Regions from separate parts of the Cryobacterium sp. TMT1-2-2 genome, predicted to be linked through region 2. Evidence: predicted binding sites of a transcription regulator. Region 2 holds the regulator's gene; each other region holds the start of a gene.
What was found. The regulator HrcA, encoded in region 2, represses chaperone genes, less so after heat shock. The targets are predictions, from matches to a motif close to TTNGCACTCGNNNNNNNCGAGTGCNAA.

Region 1 (9,673 bases), on a different contig from region 2:
ACGCACGGGGCACGGCGCGAACACCGGGCCATTCTGACGAACCAAGCGAACGGCTGTGATGGTGAAACGAATTTTAGTGGTCGAACACGAGGCTAATGCTGGTGTGGGGCTGGTCGGGGAGCGAATCCTCGCGGCCGGCATCGACCTGGTTCGGGTCGGCCCGGATGCCGGGACACCGATCCCCGGTCGTGCCGACGGCTTCGATGGTGTCGTCGTACTCGGCGGAACGACCGGGCCGACGGACGACGAACGAGCAGCCTGGCTGCCCCGGGTTCGTGAACTCATCGCCGACTGTCTCCAGAGAGAGGTCCCGCTCCTCGGGATCTGCCTGGGAGCCCAGATGCTCGCCGTCGTAGCCGGTGGAACGGTCGGACGGGTGCGGCGCGGCGCCGAGATCGGTCTCAGCGGTCTCGAGCTGACCGACAGCGCCGCCGCGGATCCTCTGCTCCATGACCTGCCGTCGCCGCTCCGGGCGCTGCAGTGGCATTCGCTCGAAGTACACGACCTGCCGGCGAACTCCGTATCGCTATGCACCAGCGATCGCTGCCCCAACCAGGCTTTTCGTGTCGGCCCCGCGGCCTGGGGGCTGCAATTCCACCTGGAGGCTTCGGCGGCGACCGCCGAAGCATGGGCTGAAAGTGACAGCGACGATTTGCGTGCCGCCGGCTACCTGCCGGAACACGTCATCGACCCCATGCGCGAGAACGAAGACGACCTTCGGCGGGTCTGGTCAGAAGTCGCCGATCGATGGATAGGCCTGGTCTGACTCACAGAACCCCGAGAAACTCCTCGGGGTCGATCGACAGCCGCACGCCCGGCTTCGAATCCTCAGGAATGCCGCCGACATAGAGCCAGCCGAGCAGCTCCTCGTTGTCGCCGAGGCCGTGCAAGACCCGCACCGGGCCGGTGCGCACGAGTGGGCCGGTGCGCCACATCGCGCACCACCCCGCGTCATCGAGAAGCAGCGACAGCAGGTGCGCGACCCCCGCCGCCGCAGCATCCTGTTCCCAGTCGGTCACCTTAAAACTGGCCCGACGCGACGCGACGACCGCGATCAACAGGGGCGCCCGCAGCGGCTTAGCCGCCAGCTTGAGCGCATCACTACCCTCACAAGCGGATGCCGCCACAAACGACGCCCCCAACCGCTCGCGGGCGTCGCCGCGCAGCTCCAACAGCCGCCACGGACGCAGCGCGCCGTGATCGGCCACCCGCGCCGCCGCGGCAACGAGGGGCAGCAGCTCGGCTCGGGTCGGTGCCGAGGCGCTCACTTTTGAGTAGCTGCGCCGATGATTGACGGCCCGAAAGACAACCGAGGTGGCAGCATCTGTTGTCGACAGCACCGCTCTACTCAGCGGGCGTGAAGTTGAGCGAGATCGAGTTCATGCAGTACCGGTCGCCGGTCGGCGTGCCGAATCCGTCGGGAAAAACGTGTCCCAGGTGTGAGCCGCAGTTCGCGCAGCGCACCTCGGTGCGCACGCTGCCCAGGGAACGGTCTTCGAGCAATTCGACCGCTTCGGGCCGTACCGACTCGTAGAAGCTCGGCCAGCCGCAGCCGGAGTCAAACTTGGTGCCGCTCTTGAACAGCTCGGCGTTACACGCACCGCAGGTGTAGGTGCCGGAGCGCTCTTCGTCGAGCAGTTCGCCGGTTCCGGGGCGTTCGGTTCCGGCTTCACGCAAAACCTTGAACTTCTCCGGGCCCAGCTCGGAGCGCCACTCGTCGTTTGACTTCTTGATTGTGTAGTCCATGGTGGATGTCCCTTCGATCTGGCCGTCCGCACCCGGACAACCTCTACCCAGCCTAAACTCGTGCAGCGACACGCGCATTCCTGGCCGATAGATTTCGCAGCGTTTGCACGGCGACCTGTCGTTCGACTGGGCCGTTCCGGGCGTGCCGGAGGCAACATTCAGCCGCCCGCAAATAGGATGAGCCCGTCGGATAACCCGTCGAAACTGCCCCGGGGGAGAGATAGATCAATGATTGAGAGCACACCGGCCCCCACGCAGCGCACCACTCTGCCCGCCGGCAGCGCCCCGATTTCGACCCAGCTCAGCGAGCGCGACGAAGCCGTGCTCGCCTTTGAACGGCAATGGTGGCGGCACGTCGGCGCCAAAGAAGAGGCCATCCGCGCCACATTCGGCCTCTCGGCCGCCCGGTACTATCAGCTATTAGGGGCACTGGTCGATTCACCGTTGGCGCTGGCCTTCGACCCGATGCTTGTGAACCGACTGCAGCGGATGCGTTCCGCACGATCCGAGGCGCGCGCCAGTCGTTCGCTGCCCACCCACGACTAGTACCTGACCGCTTTCCGCCAGAACCGGGCCGTTACACATCGCTCGATTCCGGCCTGGCTGGCCAACCAAGGATTCAATCACCATGGCGCGAAAATTTGCGAAAGACCGTTTCGACACCCACACGCATGCCCTCGACCGGGTGGGTGCTCACCGTGCTCCCGGCAAGAAGGGCCGCGGCTGGATCGGGTTCTGGTGGGCGCTCGGCGTCACCGTGCTGTTGATCGCGGTTGGCGTGGTCGGAATCTTCGCGATCAACAATCGCCTCGACTTCTCCAATATCCCGGGGCTGTCCTCGGCCAGCTCGACCCCGATCCCCACTGAGACCGTCATTCCAACGGCTGAAGCCACCGTCGACCCGGCGCTGACCGTGAATGTGCTGAACGGCTCCGCGGCGAACGGTGTCGCAGCATCCGTCAGCGACACGCTCACCGCCGCCGGCTGGGTGGTCAGTGGCACCGGCAACGCGAGCACAGACACCGAACCGACCACCGTCATCTACTACGCCGATGCCAGCCTGGAAGGCGCCGCCCGCGGCATCGCAGCCTCACTGCCCGGCTCGACGATCGTCGTTTCGTCCAATTTTGTTGACACAGGTGCCAGCCTGACCGTCGTCGTCGGCAACGACTACGTCATTCCTGCGGGCTGATCGTAACTCGAAACTGCCGACGTACTGGGCATTACCTGATTCGTCAAGCCCCTTTTCTTCTGCGGCCACTTCAGTATTATCTGGTTTTGGTCAAACATTTTGTTCGGGCAATACCCGCCCGGATCAAGAACGCTCGCCCAAGGTAACTTGCACCAGTAGGTAACTTGCAACAGAAGACTTGCTCTCGGGGATTTGCTGCTCGTTCAAAATGAACGCAGTCTCTGCGGCAGGGCCCGGAACAGCCAATGGGCCGTGCCGTCGAATTTGAGCAAGGAGTAACACATGGCGAACGGAACCGTTAAATGGTTCAACGCTGAAAAGGGTTTCGGCTTCATCACTGTCGATGGGGGAGGGCAGGACGTGTTCGTTCACTACTCCGCCATTGACATGAGCGGGTACAAAGTGCTCGAAGAAGGCCAGCAGGTCGTCTTTGAGGTCGGTGCCGGAGCGAAAGGCCCCCAGGCTGAATCGGTTCGACCGGCCTGACCCACCCCCTAAACGGGGTCTGTCCCCCACCTAACGCCGCCCGCTGCAACGGGCGGCGTTAGTGTTTACCGGTGACCAAGAAAAAGACAGCCCGCACCATTCGACCGCTGAAGACCGCGGGTCTGCTCGCTCTGATCGTTCCAGCATTGCTGCTGAGCGGATGCACCGGCAGTAGCGCGACGCCGACCGAGACGCAGACGGCCGAAGCGTGGACGTCGAACTATGTCGCCCCCGCCGCTACGGAAATCGCCCCGCTCAGCGGCCTGACCGTTGCGGTCGGGTCGTCGGCACATCCCTCCCTCGCGGCCAAGATCGACAACCACGTGGCCGCCCGCCCGCAGGTCGTGATCGACCGTACCGACCTGATGTTCGAAGAGCTGGTCGAGGGTGGCATCACCCGATACGTCGCCGTGTGGCAGTCCAGCATTCCCGACCAGGTCGGCCCGGTGCGCTCGATCCGCCCGATGGACCCCGACATCATTGCGCCGTTCGGCGGCCTCGTAGCGTTTTCGGGCGGGCAGCAACGATTCGTCGACGCGATGAACGCGACCGGTCAAATCAGTGCCATCTTCGACTACGACACGACCGGGCTATTTTCTCGTTCCAAGGCTACAGCGGCCCCGCACAACGTTATCCTCGCGGCTTCCGAATTCGTCAACCGAAACGCGACCGTCGCACCGCCCACCCAGCAGTATGCCTATGCGCCCGCGCTCGCCGGGGCATCCGCTGTCGTGGACGGCACCCCGATCTCGGTGATCAACACCCGATTCTCCAACTCCAGTGCCCGCAGCTGGACCTGGAACGCCGAAGCCGCCGCATACCTGCGCGCGCAGGACGGCGCGCCCGATCTGACTCCGGAAGGCGCGCAACTGAAGGCAACGAACGTCGTCGTGGTGCGGGTGAACGTGACCGTCGACCAGAGCATCCCCAAGACCGAGCTGATCGCGTCGGGGGAAGCGTCGATCTCCAGCGGCGGAAAGACCATCGCGGCCACCTGGAGCAAGGACTCCCAGAGCAAGCCGATCCGCCTCGTCGATGCCAATGGAGTGACAATTCGGCTGGCACCGGGCAATACCTGGTTTCAGCTCGTACCCAACGGCACCGGCTCGGTCGACCTCGTTCCCTGAGGGTCTGCAGATAGCCCGGCGTCACCCCCGATGCTCGCTTGCACTCTCGACCCCAGAGTGCCAGAATCGTTTTAGCACTCTCGTCATCTGAGTGCTAACCCCATCATCGTTTGGAACGTCCGGGAGGGACGAGTTACACATATGGCAAAAATCATTGCATTCAATGAAGAGGCCCGTCGTGGGCTTGAGCGCGGCCTGAACATTCTGGCCGACACCGTCAAGGTCACCCTCGGCCCGCGCGGACGCAACGTCGTTCTGGAGAAGAAGTGGGGCGCCCCCACGATCACCAACGACGGCGTGTCCATCGCCAAGGAGATCGAGCTCGACGACCCGTACGAGAAGATCGGTGCGGAGCTCGTCAAAGAGGTCGCCAAGAAGACGGATGACGTAGCCGGCGACGGCACGACCACCGCAACCGTTCTCGCCCAGGCCCTGGTTCGCGAAGGCCTGCGCAACGTCGCTGCCGGCGCCGACCCGATCAGCCTGAAGCGCGGCATCGAGAAGGCTACGGCCGCTGTCATCGCCGAGCTCGTCGCCAGCGCCAAGGAAATCGAAACCAAGGAAGAGATCGCCGCAACCGCGTCCATCTCCGCCGGAGACACCGAAATCGGCGCGATCATCGCCGAGGCCATCGACAAGGTCGGCAAGGAAGGTGTTGTCACCGTCGAGGAGTCGAACACCTTCGGCACCGAGCTCGAGCTCACCGAGGGCATGCGCTTCGACAAGGGCTTCCTGTCGGCGTACTTCGTCACCGACCCCGACCGTCAGGAAGCGGTCTTCGAAGACCCCTACATCCTGATCGTCAACTCCAAGGTCTCCAACATCAAGGACCTGCTCCCCATCGTGGACAAGGTCATCCAGACCGGCAAGCAGCTCCTCATCATTGCGGAAGACGTCGACGGTGAGGCCCTGGCCACGCTCGTTGTGAACAAGATCCGTGGCATCTTCAAGTCCGTCGCCGTCAAGGCTCCGGGCTTCGGCGACCGTCGCAAGGCTCAGCTGCAGGACATCGCCATCCTCACCGGTGGACAGGTCATCTCGGAAGAGGTCGGCCTCAAGCTTGAGAACGTCACCCTCGACCTGCTTGGTAGCGCCCGCAAGGTCGTCATCACCAAGGACGAGACCACGATCGTTGAGGGTGCCGGCGACGTCGAAGCCATCGCCGGTCGCGTCTCGCAGATCCGTGCCGAGATCGAGAACACCGACAGCGACTACGACCGCGAGAAGCTCCAGGAGCGCCTCGCCAAGCTTGCTGGCGGCGTTGCTGTCATCAAGGCTGGAGCCGCAACGGAGGTTGAGCTCAAGGAGCGCAAGCACCGCATCGAAGATGCGGTGCGTAACGCCAAGGCTGCCGTTGAAGAGGGTATCGTTGCCGGTGGTGGCGTTGCACTGATTCAGGCCGGCAAGACCGCATTCGAGGGCAAGGCAATCCTTGACCTCGTTGGTGACGAGGCGACCGGCGCGAACATCGTGCGCGTTGCCATTGACGCCCCGCTCAAGCAGATCGCACTCAACGCCGGCATGGAGCCGGGAGTTGTCGCCGACAAGGTGCGCAACCTGCCCGTCGGATGGGGCCTCAACGCCGCCACCGGCGAGTACGTCGACATGATCGCTGCCGGAATCAATGACCCGGTGAAGGTCACCCGCTCCGCGCTGCTGAACGCATCGTCGATCGCCGGACTGTTCCTCACCACCGAGGCCGTCGTCGCCGACAAGCCCGAGAAGAACTCGGCTCCGGCCGGCGACCCCTCGGGTGGCATGGACTTCTAAGTCCCGCCAGCGGTACACGAAAGTGGGCGTCTTCTTCGGGAGGCGCCCATTTTTTGTGCGTTCCGCGTCGAGCCATGAGTTCGGTCCACCCGACAGAGTCATCCTTGCGAGGTAGCGCGTAGCGACTCTGGACGGACGACCGCGCGGTAGTGACCCAGCAGGCTGGAGATATGAAAATGATCCAGCTCCTCCCCGTTCTCGTCGCCGCAGCGGAACTGGGCCTGCTGCGCGCGCTCGGGTTCACAGCGCGTCAGATCCGTCGAATGATTCTCATCGAGAGCGCGCAACTCAGCGCCGCGGCGGTGGTCGTCGGCCTTGTGCTCGGTACGTTCTACGGCTGGGCCGGGGCGCAGTCGCTCATCGGCGGTATCCAGGGCTCACCGGGCATCGTGGTGCCGACGGTGCCGCTCGTGCTGCTCGCGGTTATCGTTGTCGCGGCGGTTGCCCTCACCGCGGTGGCGTCGCTGGCGCCCTCCCGCCGGGCGACCCGCATCACCCCGGTCGCGGCCCTCGCGACCGAGTAGGCGTAGCTGGCCGAGCAGGTGTGGCGCCACCCGAAGGGTCGCCGGCCGGAGCAGAGTTCTTCTCGGGCTTGTCGGCAACGACGGCCTCGGTGGCATGGACTTCTGAGTCCAGCTATTACGACAGAAAGTGGGCGTCTCCTTCGGGAGGCGCCCACTTTTCCGTCCCGCGTTCCGCAGGCGGCCAGACCCGCGCGGCGGGCTGTAACTCAGTGGATGCTGCGGCTCGCCTTCACGAGTTCGGCGCACCGCTCGCCGATCATCATGGTGGTGATGTTCGGGTTGACGGTGACGAGCTCGGGCATCACCGAGGCGTCGGCGACGCGCAGGCCCGTGACGCCCTTAACCCGCAGCTCCGGGTCGAGCGGCGAGAACGCATCGTCGACCGCGCCCATACGCACGGTTCCGGCCGGGTGGTAGACCGTGTTGTGGGTTTTCTCGATGTAGTCGGTGATCTGGGCATCCGTTTGTACGTCGACGCCCGGGTACAGTTCGACGCCAGCCCAATCGGCCATGGCCGGCTGGGCGACGATCTCGCGCGCCTTGCGAATACCGGCGACCATGACGCGCATGTCGTGCGGGTCGGTGAAGTAGCGAGGGTCGACCTTCGGCTTGTCGCGGTAGTCGCTCGAGCGCAGCGTCACCGTACCACGCGACCGGGCATGCGTCACGTTCGGCGTCAGGCAGAAGCCGTTCTCCGTGGTCGGGTACCCCTGGCGGGCGGTGTGCATGTCGAACGGCACCGAACCGTAGTGGAACATGAGGTCGGGGCGGTCGAGACCCTCCTCGGTTGTGGTGAAGATGCCGGCCTCCCACCACTGGGTGGACGTATCGGTCATCGGCTGCTTCGACTCCCACTGAATCACGCCTTCGGGGTGATCCTGCAGGTTCTCTCCAACGCCGGGGGAGTCCGCGAGCACCTCGATGCCGAAGGAGGCCAGCTGCGCGGCTGGGCCGATGCCGGAGAGCATCAGCAGCTTGGGAGAGTCGATGGCGCCGGCCGAGAGGATGACCTCGGCGCAGACAGAGAGACGGTGCGTCTTGCCGAAAGCGGCGTCGACGACGTCCACGCCGATGCAGCGCTTATTCGCGTCGAACACGAGCTTGCGCGCGCGCAGGTCGGTGAGCAGGGTGAAGTTCTCGCGCTGCATGATCGGGTGGATATAGGAGACCGACGACGACGCGCGCGTGCCGTCCGCTTGCCGATTGATCTGAAAGAAATTCGCGCCATTGACCACGGTCGTGCCGGAGTTGAACGTCGTGCGCGGAATACCGGCCTGCTCGCAGGCGTCGAGCAGGGCGACGCCGCACAGATCGTTGGCGGGCACGTTCATCAGGTGCACGGGACCGTCGTGCCCGTGATGGGACGCCTGGTCTTCGTTGGTTTCGAGCTTGGTGAACAGGGGGAAGGTGTTCGCGGCCTCCCAGCCGGTCGCGCCGTGCTTGCCGGCCCAATCGTCGAGGTCTTCCGCCGGCGCCCAGAAGGCGATGCAGGAATTGTGACTCGAACAGCCGCCCATCACCTTGGCGCGGGCGTGCCGCATAAAAGAGTTTCCGTGTTCCTGCGGCTCGATCGGGTAGTCCCAGTCGTAGCCGCTCTCGAGCAGTTCCATCCAGCGGTCGAGTCGCAGAATGGCGTCGATGCCGCGGTCGTCTGGCCCGGCCTCCACGAGGGCGACCTGAACGGCGGGGTCTTCCGAGAGTCGCGCGGCGACGGCGGCTCCCGCCGACCCGCCCCCGATGACGATGTAGTCGAATTCGGTGGGCGTAGCGGGTATTGCAGTGGTCAATTGATTCCTCATCTGGTCGATCTACTCACGCGATAAGCGGATGCCCGCAGCTACCGCTGCTGAAACCAGCCGGTCACGGCCGGGGCCGTGTTCTGGTAGATATGCTTGGTTTCCTGGTATTCGCCGAGGCCCATCGGGCCGAGCTCGCGGCCGGACCCCGACTGGCCGTAGCCGCCCCACTCGGCCTGCGGCAGGTAGGGGTGAAAGTCATTGATCCAGACGGTGCCGTGGCGCAGGGCCTTGGCTATGCGTTGGGCCTTGCCGGCGTCCTGGGTCCAGACCGCTCCGGCCAGGCCGTAGACGGTGTCGTTCGCGATCCGCACGGCATCGGCTTCGGTCTCGAAGGTCTCGATGGTCACGACCGGGCCGAACGCTTCGTCGATCACGACGGACATTCCGCTCGATACTTGGTCGAGGATGGTGGGCGTGTAGTAAAACCCTTCGGTCAGGTCGCCCTCGCCCCAGGTTCCGCCCGATCGGAGGCGGGCTCCCTCGGTCAGACCCTTGGCTACGTAGGCGGTGACCTTGTCGCGGTGGGCGGCGCTGATCAGCGGTCCGGTCTCGGCGTTCGGGTCGAATGGCCCGCCGAGACGAATCTGATTGGCCCGGCGCACCAGCTCGTCGACAAACTTCTCCGCAATGGATACCTCCACCACGATGCGCGCGCCGGCGGAGCATACCTGGCCCGAATGCACGAACGCGCCGTTGAGAGCGTTGTCGACCGCGGCATCGAAGTCGGCGTCGGCGAAGATCACGTTCGGGTTCTTGCCGCCGAGTTCGAGGGCGACCTTTTTGACGGTTCCGGCAGCTGCGGCGGCGATCTTCTTGCCGGTTTCGAGGCCTCCGGTGAACGAGACGAGATCGACGTCGGGATGGCTGGCCAGCGGGGCTCCGGCCACAGGGCCCGCGCCGAGAACGAGGTTGGCGACGCCCGCGGGCAGGCCGAGGTGGTCGAGCAGCTCCATCATGAGCATGCTGGTGTGCGGGGTGAGCTCGCTCGGCTTGAGCACGAAGGTGTTGCCCGCCGCGAGGGCCGGGGCG
Region 2 (9,673 bases):
ACGCGATGATGTGCTCGGTCTCGGCGACAATCGTCGCCGGAATCTCACGCGCGATGATGCGGCTGAAAATGGACGGCGGGGAACCGGAAGAAGACATGCCTCTATCTTAAGCGGCGCTACCAGCGGCCGAGCGTCGCGTTGAGGATGGCGAGAGCGGCTGGTCCGGCGGTCGACGTGCGCAGCACGGTGTCGCCAAGGCGCACCTGGGTGGCGCCGGCCTGCTCCAGCAGGAGTAGTTCGGCCGGGGAAATTCCGCCCTCGGGGCCGACGACGAGCAGAATGTCGCGGTCGTCGGTGGGCGGGGCGACCTTGGTGAGGCGACCGGTCGCGGTCGGGTCGAGAAGCAGCATCCGTGTCGTGACGGCCAGCAGGGCCAGCTGTTTGGTGCTGGCGAGCGGCGCGACGCCCGGCAGCCAGGCGCGAATCGACTGTTTGCTGGCCTCGCGCACGATCGTGCTCCAACGGTCGTGGCCCTTGGCGACTTTGGCGCCCTCCCACTTGGTGATGGAGCGCGCGGCGGCCCAGGGAATGACGCCGTCGACGCCGAGTTCGGTGGCGGCCTGAATGGCCAGTTCGTCACGGTCGCCCTTGGCCAGGGCCTGCACCAAGCGGATGCGCGGCGTCGCCGCCGCCGTCTCGCTCGCCTCGTCGACGCGCAGGGTCAACACCGCGGCGTCCGCCGTCAGCACCGTTCCCTCGAGCAGCAACCCGGCCCCATTACCCAGGCGGAGCCGGTCCCCTGGACGAACCCGGCTGACCGTGACCGCGTGCCGTGCTTCGGCGCCGTCGACAGAAACGACCTGCCCCGGGCGACACTGCGCCGCCCGGAGCGTTTCCTGCAGGTAGAAATGTGCCACGTTAGCCGAGGAACCGGTCGCGCAGCTTGGCGAACAAACCCTGCTGGTACTGGCTCAGGGTGGGTGCGGGGGCTGAATACCGGGCGGCGAACTGTTCGATCAGGTCGCGTTCCTTGTGGTCGAGCTTGGTCGGCGTGAGTACGTGGATGCCGATCTTGAGGTCGCCACGACCGCTGCCGCGCAGCTTGGTGATGCCGCGGTCCTTGATAGTGAGCACCTCTGAGCTTTGCGAACCGGGGCGAATCTCCACCTCGATGTCACCGTCGAGGGCCTTCACGGTGACGCTCGTGCCGAGAATGGCACTGGTCATTGGCACGTCGAGCGAGCACATCAGGTCGTCGCCATCACGGCTGAACACGTCGTGGTGGCGCACCTTCATCTCGAGGTAGAGGTCGCCGTTCGGGCCGGCCGCCGGGCCGGCCTCACCGCTCCCGGGCATCTGCAGGCGCAGGCCGGTGTCAACGCCGGCCGGGATGTCGACCGGAACCGTGCGGCGGGCGCGCACGCGGCCCTGGCCGGAACAGGTCATGCACGGCGTGGCGATGATGGTGCCGTAGCCGCGGCAGGATCCGCACGGGCTCGACGTCATGACGTTACCGAGCAGGGAGCGCACTGCGCGCTGGATGCTCCCGGTGCCGTGGCAGATATCACAGGTGATCGGTGACGTGCCGGGCGCGCAGCACGAGCCCTTGCAGGTGTCGCAGACGATCGCGGTGTCGACCTCGAGGTCGCGGTGCGTGCCGAAGATGACCTCGTCGAGGTCGAGCTCGACCCGAATGAGGGCATCCTGGCCGCGTTCGCGGCGGGAGCGCGGGCCGCGGCTGCTGCCGCCTCCCCCCCCGAAGAAGGTCTCAAAGATGTCACCGAAGTTGCCGAAGTTCTGCCCGTCGAAGCCGCCGTTCTGGCCGCCGCCCTGGTCGTACTTCTGGCGCTGTTTCGCGTCACTCAGCACGTCGTAGGCGTGCGTGATGCTCTTGAACCGTTCCGACGCCTCGGCGCCGGGGTTCACGTCTGGGTGCAGTTCGCGGGCCAGGCGACGGTACGCCTTCTTGATTTGATCGGTGGTCGCGTCGCGGTCAACGCCCAGCGCTTCGTAGTGGTCAGCCAAAGGTGGCTCTCCTTGAGTTGTGATGGTTGTTCGAAATGATGAAGAGGCCGCCGGGCGGCCCGAGCTCTAGGTCTCGCCGAGCAGGCGAGACAGGTAACGGGCGACGGCGCGCACCGCCGCCATGTTGTTGGAATAGTCCATGCGAGTCGGCCCGAGCACGCCCAGACGGGCCAGGTTGCCGTTGGCCGTATAGCCGCTGGTCAGCACGCTCGCCTCCGGTAGCCCGAAGGCCGCGTTCTCGCGGCCGATACTCACCGACACGCCGTGCTGGTCGGTCTCCATCTCGCCGAACAGGCGCAACAGCACCACCTGCTCTTCGATGGCCTCGAGCACCGGGTAGATGCTGCCCGAGAAGTCCTCTTCGGTGCGAACGAGGTTGGCCGCACCGGCCATGACGAGCTTGTCCTGCCGGTTGGAACCGACTTGGTCCGCGAGGGTGCTCGTGATGAGGTCGACGATCGGCTGCAACGCTGGTGACCCCGGCCAGACGCTGGCGGCGAGGGCAGCGGATGCCTCGGCCATGCCGAGCCCGACCACGGCAACATTGAGACGGGCACGCACCTCGCCGAGTGTCTGCTCGTCGAGCGCGCGCGGCAGATCGATCACGCGCTGTTCGACGCCACCGGAATCGGTGATCAGTACCGACAGGATGCGGGTTTCGGTCAGCGGTACGAACTCGATGTGGCGAACCTTGGCGCGCGACAGAGAGGGGTATTGCACGAGCGCAACCTGGTGGGTCAGCTGCGAGAGCAGCCGCACACTGCGCACGAGCACCTCGTCGAGGTCGGCGGAGTGGCCGAGGAACGTTTCGATGGCCTGACGCTGTGCCGGGGTGAGTGGACGCAGATCAGCGAGGTGGTCGACGAAAACGCGATACCCCTTGTCGGTGGGTATACGACCGGAGGAAGTGTGCGGTGCCGCGATGAGCTCTTCTTCTTCGAGCAGGGCCATATCGTTGCGAATGGTGGCGGCGGAGACGCCGAAGGAGTGCCGGTCCACGATGGATTTGGAGCCGACGGGTTCACGGGAGGCAACGTAGTCCTGCACGATCACGCGCAGAACATCGAGGCCACGGTCGGAAACCATTGCACCCGCCTTCCTGATTCTTGAGGTAGAGCTTCGGCCCAACGGATGCCGCTCGCCTCGCGCGCCCTGGGCACCATGGAACGCAGGTTTGCCGGCACGCCGTTGGCACTCGCATCCACTGACTGCCAATCCTATCGCGACCGGCCGGGTTCCGGCTGAGTACACCCATTGCCAGTACCCCGAAATGAGCGTTTAATTACCGCTATACGCTCCCACCTCTTTGAGCGAAAGGCACGATCATGAGCGATCCACAGGCACAACCTCCCGGTGATTCCAACTACCGTGAGCCCAACGTCGGCCAGCCGCAATATGGCCAACCGCCGAACAGCCAGCCCGGTGCAAGTCCCTATTCCACGCCGGTCGTGGCGGCCCCGCTCTCGGAGGCCGACGATCGCCAGTGGGCTTCGCTGGCACACCTCGGCGGCATCCTGAGTTTTCTTCCGTCCCTGATCATTTGGCTGGTCTTCAAAGACCGAGGGCGCTTCACCAACACCGAGGCGAAGGAGGCGCTGAACTTTCAGATCACCCTGCTGATCGCCTATGTCGCGATCACCGTGGTGTCGACGTTCCTCGCCCTGGTCACGTTCGGCATTGGCGGGCTGCTCGCGGGCCTGGGCTGGATCGTCTGGCTGGCCGGGGTCATCTTCTCGATCATGGGATTTGTACAGGCCAAGGACGGAAAGAACTACCGGTACCCGTTCGCGCTGCGCCTGATCAAGTAGCGCCTCCTGGCTCCGACCGACGGCGGGGCGATTAGTCTGGAGGTCACTGGCACCGCCGTGCCAGTGACCGGCCGTACAGCGAGAGGCCCTCATGTCTGAGCAGAATCCGTACCAGTCCACCCCCGCCACCCCGATGAGCCCCGCGGACGAGAAGTTGTGGGCGACGCTGATCCACGTCGGTGGGATTATCTTCAGCGCGGCAGCCCTGGGTTTCGTACCGGCCCTCATCGGCTACCTCATGCTGCGCGATCGCGGACCGTTCATCCGCGCGCACACCGCGACCGCCCTGAACTTTCAGATCTCCCTCTTGATTTACGTGGCGGTACTCGTTCCGATCACGATTGTCACGATCGGCATCGGCGGCATTCTCTACATACCGCTCGCGATCGTGGCCGTCGTGTTCATGATTCTGGCGGCGCTGGCCGCGAACCGCGGACAGGGTTACACCTACCCACTCACGATCAAGTTCGTCAGCTAAGCCCCGCTTTGGTCGCTCAGCTCTAGTCGCTCAGCCGCCGCACCACGGCGTCGGCCAGCAGCCGTCCGCGCAGGGTCAGTTCGATGGTCCCGGCGAGGGCCGCTTTCGCGTTGATGAGTTCGTCGGCGATAAGGCTGGCCACCTCGATCCGGCCCGCAGCAGACAGCGACGCCACCGAAATTCCGGTGCGGATGCGGCTCTGCAACAGGATGCGTTCGAGCTCGCGGGTGGGCGCGTCGAGCGTCTCGCGGCCGGCGGCCGGGGACAGGCCGCCGAGCATCCGTTCGGAATAGGCGGCCGGATGCTTCACGTTCCACCAGCGCACCCCGCCGACGTGGCTGTGTGCGCCGGGGCCGACGCCCCACCAGTCCTGGCCGGTCCAGTAGGCGAGGTTGTGGCGGGAGCGGTGCGCGTCGCTCGTGGCCCAGTTGCTGACCTCGTACCAGTCGTACCCGGCGGCGGCGAGAAGCTCGTCGGCCAGTTCGTAGAAGTCGGCCTGCTGGTCGTCGTCGGTCGGCGCGATCTCGCCGCGGCGAATCTGCCGAGCCAGCTTGGTGCCGTCTTCGACGATGAGCGAATACGCGCTCAGGTGGTCTGGGTGCAGGCTGAGCGCCTGCTCGAGGCTGGCGCGCCAGTCGGCCAGCGACTCCCCCGGCGTGCCGTAGATGAGGTCAAGGCTCACATCGAGCCCGGCGGCCCGGGCCCACTCGACCACGAGCGGAACCCTCTCGGGATCGTGGGTGCGCTCGAGCGTCGCGAGCACGTGCGGCACAGCCGACTGCATGCCGAAGGACACCCTGGTGAATCCGGCATCGGCGAGGGCACCGAGGTAGGCGGCGTCGACCGAGTCGGGGTTGGCCTCGGTGGTGACTTCGGCCCCGGCGGCCAGGCCCCACTGGTCGCGCACTGCACTGAGCATCTTCGCGAGGTCGGTCACCGGCAGCAGCGTTGGCGTACCTCCGCCGAAGAACACGGTGGCGACGGAGCGTTTGGGAACGCCCGATGCGGTCAGGATGCGCCCGGCCGCTTCGACCTCGAGCACGGCCTGGCTGGCGTAGTCGCTCTGCTTGACGCCGCGCAGTTCGGTCGCGGTGTAGGTGTTGAAGTCGCAGTAGCCGCAGCGCACCCGGCAGAACGGCACGTGCAAGTACACGCCGAAATCGCGCACGAAGGCGTCAACGGCCGCCGACGCGGGAAGGAGGCCATCGTCGGGTGCGGGATCGCCGACGGGGTGGGGTCCGGCCATGGGTGGTGCTCCAGTACGTTCTATTTGATGGCGCCAACGGGGTGCAACGCCCGCAGGTAGAGCCGGGTGAATTTGGCCTGCTGAAAACGCAGCACCGGCCAGGCCAGCCGGTAATACCAGGTGCTGGCCCGCGAGAACGAGCGAATAGTCAGCCAGACCGAGTCGTCCTCCCGGAGCTCGACGATGAAGGATTCCTCGCCGCTTTCCGGGTGACCGGCCATGGTGCCGTAGGCGAACCCGATGCGGGCCGCCTCGTCGATCACGTAGACAACGCGGACCCGCGCGGTGACGCGGAACAGCCACACCTTCATTTTCAGCGTCGCCGTCATGCCGTTGGCGATGTACGGGGTGCCGTCATCGGCAAAGGTCGCTTCGTTGACCGGATGCTGCTGGCCGACCGCCGGGGCGCCGTCGGGCCCAAAGGTCACCGGCGTGTACTGCACGCCGGTGCCGTTTTCGAGGTCGGTCACCTCCATGCCGCTGCCCCGCTGGATTCCCCAGGTCATCAGCAACTTGGTCGCGGCCTCGAACCGATCCTGGGAGCTGCCGAGCTTCACGCTCTGCTCCATCGGACGGTAGCCGCGCGGCGGATAGCTCATCAGGTCGGGCGCGAGCGTGCCGCCGATGGCAGCGTAGCTGACGGCGGCGTCGGTGAAGGTGGTTCTGCGCATCCGCTCTACTTCTTATCTTTGGTCTCGATATCGCCGCTCAGAGCGGCGATGAAGGCTTCCTGGGGAACTTCGACCCGGCCGACCATTTTCATGCGCTTCTTGCCCTCTTTCTGCTTCTCCAGCAGCTTGCGCTTGCGCGAGATATCACCGCCGTAGCACTTGGCGAGCACGTCCTTGCGCATCGCCGAGATGCTTTCACGGGCGATGATGTGGGCACCGATCGCGGCCTGGATGGGCACCTCGAACTGCTGGCGCGGAATAAGCTTGCGCAGGCGACCGGTCATGAGCGCCCCGTAGGCGTAGGCCTTGTCGCGGTGCACGATAGCACTGAAGGCGTCGACCTGCTCGCCCTGCAACAGAATATCGACCTTCACCAGGTCGGCTTCCTGCTCGCCGGAGGGCTCATAGTCGAGCGAGGCGTAGCCGGCGGTGCGGCCCTTGAGCATGTCGAAGAAGTCGAACACGATCTCACCGAGCGGCATCGAGTAGCGAATCTCGACCCGGTCTTCGCCGAGGTATTCCATGCCGAGCAGGGTGCCGCGGCGACTCTGACACAGTTCCATGATGACGCCGACGTAGTCTTTCGGCGCGAGAATGGCCGCCTTCACCATGGGTTCGAGCACCTTGGCGATCTTACCGGTGGGGTATTCGCTCGGGTTGGTCACCGTGATGGTGCGCTTGTCGTCGGTGGTGACCTCGTAGGGCACGCTCGGCGCGGTCGTGATGAGGTCGATGTTGAATTCGCGTTCGAGACGCTCGGTGATGATTTCCAGGTGCAGCAGTCCGAGAAACCCGCAGCGAAAACCGAAACCGAGCGCAACGGATGTCTCCGGCTCGTACCCGAGACTGGCGTCAGACAGCTTGAGCTTGTCGAGGGCCTCGCGCAACGCCGGGTAGTCACTGCCGTCGATCGGGTACAGGCCGGAGAACACCATGGGCTGGGGTTCGTCGTAGCCGGGCAGGGCGTCGGTGGCGGGGCGCACGGCGGTCGTGATGGTGTCGCCGACCTTGGACTGGCGCACGTCTTTCACGCCGGTGATCAGGTAGCCGACCTCGCCGACGCGCAGGCCCTTGCTCTCCACCGGTTCCGGCGAGATTACGCCGATCTCGAGGATCTCGTGGGTCGCCTTGGTCGACATCATCTGAATTTTTTCGTGGGCCTTCAGGTGCCCGTCGATCATGCGCACGTAGGTGACGACGCCGCGGTAGCTGTCGTAGACCGAGTCGAAGATCATGGCGCGGGCGGCGGCATCCGGGTTGCCTTTCGGCGCCGGAATCATGGTGGTGGCGAGGTCGAGCAGTTCCTCGACGCCGGCGCCGGTCTTACCGGAGACGCGCAGCACGTCTTCCGGGCGCCCGCCGATGAGGCTCGCGAGTTCGCGGGCGTACTTTTCGGGGTCGGCGGCCGGCAGGTCGATCTTGTTGAGCACGGGAATGATCGTGAGGTCGTTCTCGAGGGCGAGGTAAAGGTTGGCGAGGGTTTGGGCTTCGATGCCCTGGGCCGCGTCAACCAGCAGAATGGCGCCCTCGCAGGCGGCGAGACTGCGGGAGACCTCGTAGGTGAAGTCGACGTGACCGGGGGTGTCGATCATGTTCAGCGCGTAGGTGACGCCGTCCAGCTCCCACGGCATGCGCACGGCCTGGCTCTTGATGGTGATGCCGCGTTCACGCTCGATATCCATGCGGTCCAGGTACTGGGCCCGCATGGAACGCTCGTCGACGACGCCGGTGATCTGCAGCATGCGGTCGGCGAGCGTCGACTTGCCATGGTCGATGTGGGCGATGATGCAGAAGTTGCGGATGAACTCGGGGGCCGTGGCGGCCGGTTCCAGCGCGTGAAGGGCTCTCGGTGACATAGTTCGTCCATTGTCCCATGCTCGGAGCGGTTGTACCGTCTCTGCGCTCGGTCACCGATCGGAGATCTACCGGAACGACTGACACCGGCCCGTTCGTCCACCCGGCCGTCACCGACCGCAAGCTGATGCTCGCCGGGGCGCGGGCCACCTGCTCGGCCCGCGCCCCGGCATCCGTTCTGCTGGTCAGGCCTGGGCCGTGTCGCTGCCCGGGGTCTGCCATTGTCCATCCCGGAAGATGACCGCCGACGGGCGACTCTCGACGGCGCCGTAGAGGGCCGCCGGACACTGCCGCGCCCAGCCGATGGCGGCATCGAGTGACTTCGCGTAGGCGTCAAAGGCCTTGCGACCCCATTCCATGGCCGCTTCGTCAACCTGGGCGTCGCCGGCTTCCTGGCTCAGGACGAGCAATGAGCACTGCAGGGTGATTTCCCTTCTGATCATTTGATAGTGACACCGACATGACGATCGAGACAGGCCGGAATCGACACTCCTGCTCAAGAAAAATTAGGCGCGATTGGCTCGCTCGACGACCTGGCCGAAGCCGTCGCTGTAGCGGTAGACCGGGGTGCCGTCGATGAGCACGAGTTCGGCGCGCGAACCGAGGTCGAGCGGGTCGCCCGACCAGATCACGACGTCGGCGTCGAGGCCGACGCTGAGGGAGCCGACCCGGCTGTCGAGCCCGAGGATGACGGCCGGGTTGACGGTGAGAGCCTCGAGCGCGGTCTGCACCGGCAGTCCCTCCTTCACAGCGAGGGACGCCTGGTGCACGAGAAAGTTCACCGGAACGACGGGGTGGTCGGTCGTGATGGCGACGAGCACGCCGGCGGCGGCGAGCACGGCGAGGTTGCCGATCGCCCTGTCGCGGAGTTCCACCTTGGTACGCGCGGTGAGCATGGGTCCGAAGATGACCGGAATCTTCTTCTCGGCCAGCACGTCGGCGATCTTGTGGCCCTCGGTGCCGTGATTGATCACGAGGCGGTAGCCGAATTCTTCGGCCAAACGGATGGCCGTGGCAATGTCGTCGTGGCGGTGCACGTGCTGGTCCCAGGCCAGTTCGCCGGAGAGCACCCGGGCGAGGGCCTCCTTGCCGAGGTCGCGGGTGAAGGTGTCGCCCTTCTCGGTGGCGGCATCGCGCGCCGTCACATAGTTCTGGGCGTCGACGAAGGCCTGCCGAATGATCAGGGTCACGCCGAGGCGAGTGCTCGGGGTCTGCTTCTTGTCGCCGTAGACCCGCTTCGGGTTCTCGCCGAGGGCGCTCTTGATGCTCACCGAGTCGCTGATCACCTGCTCGTCAATGGTGCGACCGCCCCAGCTCTTGATCGCGACCGACTGGCCGCCGATCGGGTTGCCGGAGCCGGGCTTGACGACGACCGTGGTGACTCCGCCGGAGAGTGCGTCACGAAAACCTTCGTCGTCAATGTTGATGGCGTCGATGGCGCGAACCGCGGCCATATTCGGGCCGGTCATCTCGTTGGTGTCATCGCCGGCCCATCCATTTGCCTCTTCGTGGATACCAACGTGCCCATGCGCTTCGATGAAGCCGGGAAGCACCCATTTGCCGGTCGCGTCGATGATTCGCGCGGCGGGCGGCACGGTCAGGTCGGCGCCGATCGCGGTGATCTTGCCGTTCTCGATCAGCACCGTGCCGT
Region 3 (9,673 bases), on a different contig from region 2:
CAGCCATTAAGGAGTTGCTCGATGACGAACGCTAATCCGCAAATCGTGCCGGCACCGACCGAAACCCGGGACGCCGTCGTCGAGGTCAAGAGCGTCACCGCCGGCTACGTCACCGGAGTGAATATTCTCAATGCCTGCTCCCTCACCGCCTACGACGGCGAGCTGATCGGCATTATCGGCCCGAACGGCGCAGGCAAGTCGACGCTACTCAAAGCCATATTCGGCTTGGTGAAAGTGCGCGACGGCGAGATCCTCCTGCGCGGCAACAACATCACCAATCTCAAGGCCAACAAGCTCGTCGCCCAGGGCGTCGGCTTCGTGCCGCAGAACAACAACGTCTTTCCGACCTTGACCATTCGCGAGAACCTCGAGATGGGCATCTTTCAGAAGCCCAAGGGTCTGATCGAGCGGCTCGAGTTCGTCACCGAGATCTTCCCGGAGCTCAGTAAACGGATGTCGCAGCGCGCCGGTTCGCTGTCGGGCGGCGAACGACAGATGGTCGCCATGAGCCGCGCGCTCATGATGGGTCCACACGTGCTGCTGCTGGACGAGCCGAGCGCCGGCCTCTCCCCCGTGCGCCAGGACGAAGCGTTCCTGCGCGTCAAAGAGATCAACAAGGCTGGTGTGACCACGATCATGGTCGAGCAGAACGCACGCCGCTGCCTGCAAATCTGCGACCGCGGCTACGTGCTCGATCAGGGTCGCGATGCCTACACCGGCACCGGACGTGAGCTTTTGAACGACCCCAAGGTGATCGGCCTGTACCTCGGCACCCTCGGGCAGGATTAGCGCTCTCACCCCCTGTACGAGCCTCCAGCGGCGTCCGAGATCACCTCGGGCGCCGCTTCTGTGTGTGTGCCGGCGAACGGATGCCACGGCTCGCGCTTCAGGATCGGCTCACGTATACGCAGAAGGGCCCCGGCCGAAGCCGGGGCCCTTCAGATCGCTCAGTAGAGCGGGAGCGGTGGAGCTAGTTGATGCGCTTGTACTTGTTGTCGGCACCGAACTGGTAGATGCCGATGGTCGCGCCGGTCGGGTCGCCGTTCTCATCGAACGTGATCGGACCAGAGAAGCCGTCATAGTTGACCTGCTTGCCGGCCTTCAGATCCGCAGCAGCGGACTTGAAATCGGTGGCCTTGGTGCCGTCGCCGGTGCCGCCGGAGACCTGACGCAGGTAGCTCGCGATCGAGGTACCCGAAACGTCGTTGCCCGCATAGGCGGCCAAGGCGATCAGGACGACGGCGTCATAAGACTCGGCTGCGTAGCTGTAGTCGGTCAGCGTCGGGTCGACCGTCAGCAGGCGGTCGGTGAAGTCGCCGAGCGATGCCGTGTCGAGGCCTGGCAGCGTGCCCTTGGCGCCCTCGACGAGACCGGGAGCGAAGGTTGCGCTGTAGTCGGAAAGATTGCCGTCAACGAAGTACAACTGCTTTCCCGGGAAGCCGGTGGCCACGAGGTCCGGAATGATGACCTTGGCCTGGTCGAACGTGATCAGAGCGATCGCGTCGGGGGCCGCAGCGGTGACTTCGGCGATCTGCGCGGAGAACGACGGGTCGCCCTCGTTGAACAGTGCGGTTGCGACGACCTTGCCGCCAGACTTGGTGAACGCGTCGCCAACGTACTTGGCGAGTCCGGTCCCGTAGGCGTCGTTGAGCACGATCAGGCCAAGGGTGGCGTTGCCGTCGTCAGCGATCTGGGTGCCGAGCACTTCACCCTGGAGCACGTCGGAGGGTGCGGTACGCCAATACAGACCCTGGTCGGCATAGGTCGTGAACGCGTCAGAGGTGTTGGCCGGGGAAAACTGCACAACGCCAGCACCGGTGATCTGGTCGATCACGGTCTTGGAGACGCCAGATGAGGCCGCTCCGACGATGGCTGTCACGTTCTGCGAGAGCAGGTCGGTGACCGAAGTCGTCGCGGTGTCGGTCGTCGTGTCGCCAGAGTCGCGATAAATCGCTTCAACCTTGATACCGAGACCGGCCGCGTTGACGTCCTGCACGGCGAGCTTCACTCCGGCTTCTTCGGGCGGGCCGAGGAAGGCCAGTCCACCACTCTGCGGAAGAATAGTGCCGATCTTCAGGGACAGGTCGCGCGCTCCGGAAGCCACCGGCTTGAAGTCGGATGCCGCTGTGGTTGTGGCCGCGTCGGTGGGTGTGGTCGCAGCACCGTTGCTGCAGCCGGTGAGCAAAAGGGCGCTCACGCCGATGAGGGCGACACCGGTAACGAGGGTACGAACTGAGCGGGAAGCCGAGGCCTTCGCGAAAACGCTCATGTTGCTCCTTGATTTATAAAGAGGGGTAAGACTGGTCAGCCGGTTGACTGCCGTGGTGTCAGAGTAGGCAATCAAGGGCCCAGAAACATACCCCCTGATGGGAGAACTTTGTAATGCGACCAAATCGTTACGAACGACGGCCGGTAATCCCCTGATAATCAATGATTTGTTTCTCCGTCATGGCGAACACACATTCCCCCCAGGAAGCGCACACGGCGCTTCCGGAAATCACCTGGGGCCAGCCAGCCTCGAGCGAGGAACCGCCATCGTCGCCGGTGATGACGGCGGCCAGGGCGGCCGTGATCACTCCGTCGTAGGCCTCTGCACCGCCAGCGGTGGCCGTCAGCGTCGGATCGGCGGTCTTGAGTCGCGCGGTGAACTCGTCCGTGGCGGCGAGCGGGGTTCCACCATTGGCAAAGTCGATCAGGGCAACGATGGCCGCGCTGCCAATCAGTCCTTCAGCATCCGCTGGCAATGCCGTCGTCGCGTCCCACAGCACCAGATCGACGCCGCGCGTCGCGAGGTCGGCGTAGGCGGCGGCAAGGTCGCCGGCCACGTTGCGGTGGATGAGCTGCACGGGCTGGGTGGGCGTTGTCTGGTCGGCGAGAATGTCACGCACGGCGAGTTCGGTGCCGGCTACCTGAGCGGCACCGCTCGCGGCATTGGCGCCGGTCATGGGAAACAGCGTGCCGATGAGAAGCGTGCCGTCGCCGGTGGGCGCCGTGCTGGCGACGAGTGTTGGGGTCGGGCTCGGCCTGGCGGCCGGCGCACCGGTGCAGCCGGTCAGTGCCAGGGCAAGCAGCAGAACGGCGGCGATCATGGGGCGACGGGGCATGTGGATCCTCTGGTGCTGGGCTGAATCGGTGCTGCGTAGGCTGGGCTGGCGCGTGCTGTTGGTTCAGCGTATCGGCTGGCCGGGGCCGGACCAGGCCGGGCAAGCTAGGCGGGTTCGAGGGTACTGCGGCGGGGAGTGCGGCCGGAGGCCACCATGTCGACCGTCAAAATGATCAGGGCAACCCAGACCAGCCCGAAACCGAGCCAGCGTTCGGGGGGCATCGCCTCGTTCAGGATGAACACGCCCACCAGAAACTGCAGCACCGGGGCCACGAACTGAATGAGCCCGAGCACGGTCAACGGCAGGCGCCGCGCGGCGGCAGCGAACAGCAGCAGTGGTACCGCGGTGATGATGCCGGCCGCGAGCAGGCCAGCTGTATGCCAGGGCGACACCGTGCCGAAGGTGAGCCCGGAAATGCCGGAGACCACGACCAGTTGGATGACGGCGACCGGTGCGAGCCAGGCGGTCTCCAAGGTGAGGCCGGTGACGGCATCGACGCTCGGGCCCACTCGCTTCTTGATCAGACCGTAGAGTCCGAAGGAGAAAGCGAGGATGAGCGAGATCCACGGCAGTGAGCCGTACCCGACGGCGAGCACGACCACGGCGAGAAAGCTGATGGTGATGGCCACCCACTGTAGGCGGCGCAGGTGTTCCCGCAGCACGAAGACGCCGAGCAGCACGGTGACGATCGGGTTGATGAAGTAGCCGAGGGCCGCTTCGACCACGTGACCGGTGGTCGCGGCAATCACGTAGGTCTGCCAGTTGATGAAGATGAAGACCCCGGCCAGGCCCATGGTCAATACCAGGCGCCGCTGCCTGAGGGCCCGCCCGAGAACCGTCCAGGTGCGGGTCACCGTGATGATCAGTACGCAGAAGACCAGGGAGAACAGCACCCGCCAGGCCACGATCTCAAAGGCACCCGACGGTGCGAGCAGCAGAAAGTAGAGCGGCAGCACACCCCAGAGGGCGTAGGAGAGGCCGCCGAAGATGAGTCCGGAGCGATGCGTGCCGGCGGCGGTACCGGTCGTCGCGACTGGGCTTACGGCATCCGACATGAGGGTCCTTGACTCGGCAGAGGTGAAGAAAGCAGAAAACTCCCGGATAGCGGGGCTATCCGGGAGTTTTCAGTCTAGAACGACCGACTGCTTGGTGTTAGCGTACGACCACGGCGAGCACGTCGCGAGCGGAGAGAACCAGAAGGTCATCGCCACCGAACTTGACCTCGGTTCCGCCGTACTTGGAGTAAATCACCTTGTCGCCGACGGCGATGTCGAGGGGGATGCGGTTGCCGTTGTCGTCAATGCGGCCGGGGCCGACTGCAACAACTTCGCCCTCCTGGGGCTTTTCCTTCGCGGTGTCAGGAATGACCAGACCTGATGCGGTGGTCTGCTCGGCATCGACCTGCTTGATGACGATGCGATCCTCGAGCGGCTTGATGGAGACCGACACGGTTGACCTCTTTCTAAGATTTGGGTTAGCAGACTCACAGCGAGAGTGCCAAGTGAAGTTTAGGGGGGTTCTGGCACTCACGCAACGTGAGTGCCAGATGGGGGTCATTTTGGTAGCGTTGCAGCATGGATCGAACCGAACTCGTTGAGCTGCTTTCCCCCGCGAGTTTGCGGCTGCTGGACTCGCTGCCGCCCTACGACACCCACGGCGACGTGCTGAAGCTCGTGAGCGATCTGCGCAAGGCCGGGCACGCGCCCGGACTCGTGTCGGCCGTGCTCAGCCAATCGCGGCTGCGGGCAAAAGCCGCCCTCAAGTTCGGTGAATTCGCCGAGCGGATGCTCTTCACAGAGGCCGGCCTGGAACAGGCCACCCGGCTGCGTGTCGCCGCCCTGCACGCGGGCCGATTCAATGGTCTCGGCGCTGCGCTCGGCCGCACGCCGCGGGTCGCCGACCTCGGCTGCGGTATCGGCGGCGACGCCATGGCCCTCGCCGCGCTGGATCTGTCGGTCGTGGCCGTTGATGCCGACGAGGTCACGGCGACCGTAGCAAGCTTCAACCTCGCGCCGTTTCCGAACGCCTCGGCGCTGCAGGCCGATGCCGAGACGGTCGACCTCGAAGATTTCGACGCGGTCTGGCTGGACCCGGCCCGCCGCACGAGCGGGCACAGCAACACGACGCGACTGACCCGCTCCGAGGATTACTCCCCCTCGCTTGACTTCGCCTATCTGCTCGCGACGAAGCTGCCGCTCGGCATGAAGCTCGGGCCCGGCCACGACCGCGACCAGATTCCGGTCGACGCCGAAGCACAGTGGGTGTCGGTGGACGGCCAGCTGGTGGAGATGGGGCTGTGGTTCGGCGCCCTCGCGCGCCCCGGAATCCGTCGGTCGGCCCTGCTCCTGACGGCAGACGGCAGGCACGAACTAACGGCTCCAGACGACAGTGCAGACGTCGAACCTGGCAGCCTCGGAAACTACGTCTACGAACCGGACGGCGCGGTGATTCGGGCACGCCTGATCGGCGATCTGGCCCGTTCACTGGATGCCCGCATGCTGAGTGAGGGCATCGCCTACCTGACCAACGACACGCTCACGCCGACGCCGTTCGCGAGCGCTTTTCGGGTGCTCGAAACGCTCCCCTTCGATGAGAAGAAGCTGCGGCTGGCGCTGCTGGAACGGCGTATCGGCACCCTCGCGATCAAGAAGCGCGGCGTCGACGTTGATCCGGCGACACTGCGCACCCGGCTGAAGCTGAAGGGACCGGAAGCCGCAACGTTGATTCTGACCAGGGCGGCCGGGCATCGCGTGGCGCTGCTCGTGGAGCGCGTGCGGTAGCGGATTACAGCAGCGGCAGCACGATCTGGCTGATGTAGACGATCCAGCCGGCCGCCAGCAGAACCCCGACGAGACCGCTCACGAGGCCACTCCGCCAGAGCGTGCGCGCCCGATTCTCGGTGGTGCGCGCGATCAGCGCGAGGGTGATCGCAATGAGAGCGATCGGTAGACCAAACACCCCGACCACGCCGAGTGCGAGACCGAGAAGGCCACAGACGACGGAGGAGACCGCGAGCCGACGGCGGCCGGTGATGCGCTGCACCTCGGCCTCGGTGTAGCTGTACGGCACGAACTCGGTGGGAGCGGTGACCGTCGAGGCCCAGTCCAACTGGCTGCCGGGTGGCGCGGGAGGGCGCGTATATTGCAGCTGCGCCGAAGTCTCGTCGTGCGGATGGGGTGTAGTCATGGCTGTCCTCTGGCCGCGCATACGGTCAGCTTGTGGGGGGTGGCCCCTGTCGATCGAAACGTGCCGCGTGGCCCCGACGGGGCCGTCTGCGTGGCTAGTTGTTGTAGCTCGTGCCGGTGGAGGCCGCCGCGAGTAGCAGAATGATCGTGAAAGCGGCGAAGATAGCGCCGCCGAGAAGGCCGACGTAGCCGAGGATGGTTCCCCAGAGGGCGAGCCCGTGTCCCTTTTCGCCGGTCTTCTTGATCTGGCTCAGGGCGATGTGGCCGGTGATGATGCCGACCACTGAGATGAGGAGGATCGAGGTGACGAGCGAGATGATCGAAAGAACATTGTACTTGTCCTGCGGGTTCTGCTGGCCGTAGGGGTTCTGGCCGTAGGCCGGCTGCTGGCCATACGCGGCGGGCTGCCCGTAGGCGGGAGCCTGGCCAGATCCGGAAGCGGCCGGAGCGCCGGGTGCCGGGTAGCTCGGAGCGGCCGGGTAGGCCGGCGGCAGGCTGGAGTCGGCCGGAGTCGAACCCGTCGGGTCGCTGCTCGCCGGGCCGCTGCTGGTCGGTTCGCTGCTGGTCGGATCGACGGGGGGCTGGGTGGGATCAGACATCTGCGGTCTCCTTCGTGCGGAATGTTCGGGGTCGCAGAGCCAGAATATCCCGTGTGCCCGCGCGTGGGCGAATTCTGTGGCAGATCAGACCTGAATCTGGCCGACCGGCAGGGTGGAATCAGCGCCGAATTGCAGCGTTGAGGGCTCATGCCCGGCCATGATGAGCTGCGCACCGAGGGCTGCGATCATGGCACCGTTGTCGGTGCACAGGGAGAGGGGCGGGATGCGCAGAACGATGCCGGCAGCATCCGTTCTCTGGGTGGCGACCTCGCGCAGACGCTTGTTGGCGATGACGCCGCCGCCGAGCAGCAGCCGCGGTACGCCGTAGTCGGCGCAGGCGGCGAGGGCCTTGGTGAGCAGAATATCGACGACCGCCTCCCGAAAACTGGCCGCGACATCGCCGATCGGCACGGGTTCGCCAGCGTCCTGGCGCTGTTCGACGAAGCGAGCGACCGAGGTTTTCAGGCCGGAGAAGGAGAAGTCGTAACGGTGCACGGCCATGTCCTTGGGCTGGCTGAGTCCGCGTGGAAACCGAATGGCCTTCGGGTTGCCGCCGAGCGCGACCCGGTCGATCTGCGGCCCGCCGGGGTAGGGCAAGGAGAGCAGCCGGGCGACCTTATCGAAGGCCTCGCCGGCGGCATCGTCGATGGTCTCGCCGAGCAGCTCGACGTCGCTGACCAGGTCGCGCACGAGCAGCAGCGAGGTGTGGCCCCCGGAGACCAGCAGGGCGATCGTCGGGTACTCGAGCGGAGCGGTGTCGCCGGTGTTGGTGTCGCCGGTTTTGGTGTCGCCGTGCCGAAGCTCTCCCTGCAGCAGGTCGGCACCGACGTGGCCGACCAGGTGGTTGACCGCGTAGATCGGTTTGTCGAGCGCCACGGCAAGTGCCTTGGCTGCGCCGACGCCGACCATAAGCGCGCCGGAGAGTCCGGGCCCACAGGTGACCGCGATGGCGTCCAGATCACTCAAACGGATGCCCGCCTCGGCAACGGCCGCGTTGATGGCCGGCACGAGCTCGTCAAGGTGCGCCCTGGCCGCGATCTCGGGCACGACACCGCCGTAACGGGCATGCTCGTCCATTGAGCTCGCAATGGTGTTGGAGAGCAGGGTGGTTCCGCGCACGATGCCGATGCCGGTTTCGTCGCAGGACGTTTCAATGCCGAGCACGAGCGGATCAGCGCGGTTTATGGTCATCACGAGGTCTCCACAAGCATAGATTCCAATTCTGGAATATTGAGACGCATGACGATGGCATCTACGTTGTCCGGCTGGTAGTAGCCGCGGCGCACGCCAACCTCGATGAATCCGAGGCGTTCGTACAGGCGCTGGGCACCGGGATTATCGGCCCGCACCTCGAGAAAGATCAGCCGGGCGCCGCGCTTCCGGGCCTCATTGATGAGCGCCTGCATGAGTGTGCGGCCAAGGCCGCGTCCGCGTGCGGATTCGGCGACCGCGATGGTCTGAATGTCGCCCTCGACGGCTCCCCGCGGGGCGAGCAGGCCGGCGTAGCCCTCGACCGTGCTGGGGTCGTCGGGCGGAAACGCCACGAGGTAGAAGCAGGCGGGGTCGCCGAGGTCGCGCGCCATCATGGTCGGCGACCAGGCGTCATGGACGAAAGTGGTCGTCTCGAGGTGCATGATGGCTTCAAGATCGGCCTCGTGCGCGCGGCGCAGCTGCCAGGTCATCGGCTGACTCGCTTCGGACCGTTCGAGAGGGTGACGTCGGGCGAGCGCAGGTAGAGCGGCTCATTGGCCGCGAACGGGCGTCCGTGGGCGTAGCTCAACTCAGCGACCAGACCGAGTTCACCGGCCGACACAGTGGCGGCGTCCAGGCGCGGCCACCCGGCGTGCAGCCAGCCCTCGTCGTCGAGGTCGGCCGGTTTGGCAAGGCCGGGCTGGCCGACGCGCACGGGCAGACCAACGGCATCCGCTTGGGAATAGGCGCTCCAGTAGATTTCGCGGCGGCGAGCGTCGGTGACGACGACGAGCGGGCCGGAGTGGCCGCGGCGGTAGTGGCCGTAGGCGATGGCGTCGTGGCTGATCACCGGTACGAGCGGAGTGCCAGCCCCGAGGGCGAAGACGCGGGCCGAGGCGATACCGACTCGCAGGCCGGTGAACGGGCCTGGACCCATGCCGCCGACGACGCCGGAGAGGTCAGCCGGGGCGACATGCGCTTCCTGCAGGCATTCCAGAATGAACGGGCCGACGATTTCGGCGTGACGCATCGTGTCGGCTTCACCGCGTTCGGCGATGACTCCGCGGGCAAGGTCGACGACGGCGACGCTCGTGCCGGCGGACGTGTCGATGGCAAGTAGCACCCGTTCAGCCTAGCTTTCATGGGCCAGCGCTTCGCGCGGCTGGCTTTCATAGGCCAGCGCTTCGCGCGGCTGGCTTTCCTGGGGCCGCGATCAGGTCAGAAAGAGCACGACGGCGGCTGTCAGGGCAACGATCACCAGGATCGCACGCAACACCGGAGCCGAGAGCCTTCGCCCGATGCGGGCACCGAGCCAGCCACCGAAGGCGGAACCAACGCCGATCAGCACAGCGATCACCCAGTCGACCGTGCCGCTGGAGATGAAAATAATTGCAGAGACGAGGTTGGCCATGCCGGCCAGCACATTCTTGGCACCGTTGGCCCGGTGCATGTCGGTGGACCACAGAATACCCAGCAGTGCCAACAGCACCACTCCTTGCGCTGCGCCGAAGTATCCCCCATAGACCCCCGTGCCGAGAATGCCGAGCACGAGGCCAAACGTGATCGGCCGAGTGTCGGTCGTGGTGCCTTCGGG

Region 1: groL (chaperonin GroEL) is a predicted target of HrcA. The motif match lies at 4,623-4,649, and genes of this name have one in related genera.
Region 3: groES (co-chaperone GroES) is a predicted target of HrcA. The motif match lies at 4,624-4,650, and genes of this name have one in related genera.

Annotation. Positions count from the first base shown of each region.
Region 1 covers NZ_SOGS01000024.1:169,954-179,626, reverse strand. The annotation lists gene E3T35_RS14785 (DMT family transporter) at 1-59, shown strand, start outside; gene E3T35_RS14780 (type 1 glutamine amidotransferase) at 59-766, shown strand; gene E3T35_RS14775 (nitroreductase family protein) at 768-1,340, opposite strand; gene msrB (peptide-methionine (R)-S-oxide reductase MsrB) at 1,345-1,746, opposite strand; gene E3T35_RS14765 (DUF3263 domain-containing protein) at 1,975-2,292, shown strand; gene E3T35_RS14760 (LytR C-terminal domain-containing protein) at 2,375-2,938, shown strand; gene E3T35_RS14755 (cold-shock protein) at 3,221-3,424, shown strand; gene E3T35_RS14750 (DUF3048 domain-containing protein) at 3,496-4,551, shown strand; gene groL (chaperonin GroEL) at 4,693-6,321, shown strand; gene E3T35_RS14740 (FtsX-like permease family protein) at 6,492-6,845, shown strand; gene E3T35_RS14735 (GMC family oxidoreductase) at 7,052-8,632, opposite strand; gene E3T35_RS14730 (aldehyde dehydrogenase family protein) at 8,683-9,673, opposite strand, start outside.
Region 2 covers NZ_SOGS01000007.1:236,868-246,540, reverse strand. The annotation lists gene E3T35_RS06400 (HIT domain-containing protein) at 1-97, opposite strand, end outside; gene E3T35_RS06395 (16S rRNA (uracil(1498)-N(3))-methyltransferase) at 117-857, opposite strand; gene dnaJ (molecular chaperone DnaJ) at 859-1,965, opposite strand; gene hrcA (heat-inducible transcriptional repressor HrcA) at 2,032-3,051, opposite strand; gene E3T35_RS06380 (DUF4870 domain-containing protein) at 3,291-3,773, shown strand; gene E3T35_RS06375 (DUF4870 domain-containing protein) at 3,865-4,251, shown strand; gene hemW (radical SAM family heme chaperone HemW) at 4,274-5,497, opposite strand; gene E3T35_RS06365 (DUF1990 family protein) at 5,518-6,168, opposite strand; gene lepA (translation elongation factor 4) at 6,174-8,024, opposite strand; gene E3T35_RS06355 (hypothetical protein) at 8,208-8,465, opposite strand; gene E3T35_RS06350 (amidohydrolase) at 8,529-9,673, opposite strand, start outside.
Region 3 covers NZ_SOGS01000016.1:354,877-364,549, forward strand. The annotation lists gene E3T35_RS11520 (ABC transporter ATP-binding protein) at 1-35, shown strand, start outside; gene E3T35_RS11525 (ABC transporter ATP-binding protein) at 22-789, shown strand; gene E3T35_RS11530 (ABC transporter substrate-binding protein) at 971-2,269, opposite strand; gene E3T35_RS11535 (ABC transporter substrate-binding protein) at 2,397-3,104, opposite strand; gene rarD (EamA family transporter RarD) at 3,209-4,159, opposite strand; gene groES (co-chaperone GroES) at 4,257-4,553, opposite strand; gene E3T35_RS11550 (class I SAM-dependent methyltransferase) at 4,679-5,884, shown strand; gene E3T35_RS11555 (hypothetical protein) at 5,889-6,290, opposite strand; gene E3T35_RS11560 (DUF4190 domain-containing protein) at 6,385-6,888, opposite strand; gene tsaD (tRNA (adenosine(37)-N6)-threonylcarbamoyltransferase complex transferase subunit TsaD) at 6,973-8,079, opposite strand; gene rimI (ribosomal protein S18-alanine N-acetyltransferase) at 8,079-8,570, opposite strand; gene tsaB (tRNA (adenosine(37)-N6)-threonylcarbamoyltransferase complex dimerization subunit type 1 TsaB) at 8,567-9,202, opposite strand; gene E3T35_RS11580 (sulfite exporter TauE/SafE family protein) at 9,293-9,673, opposite strand, start outside.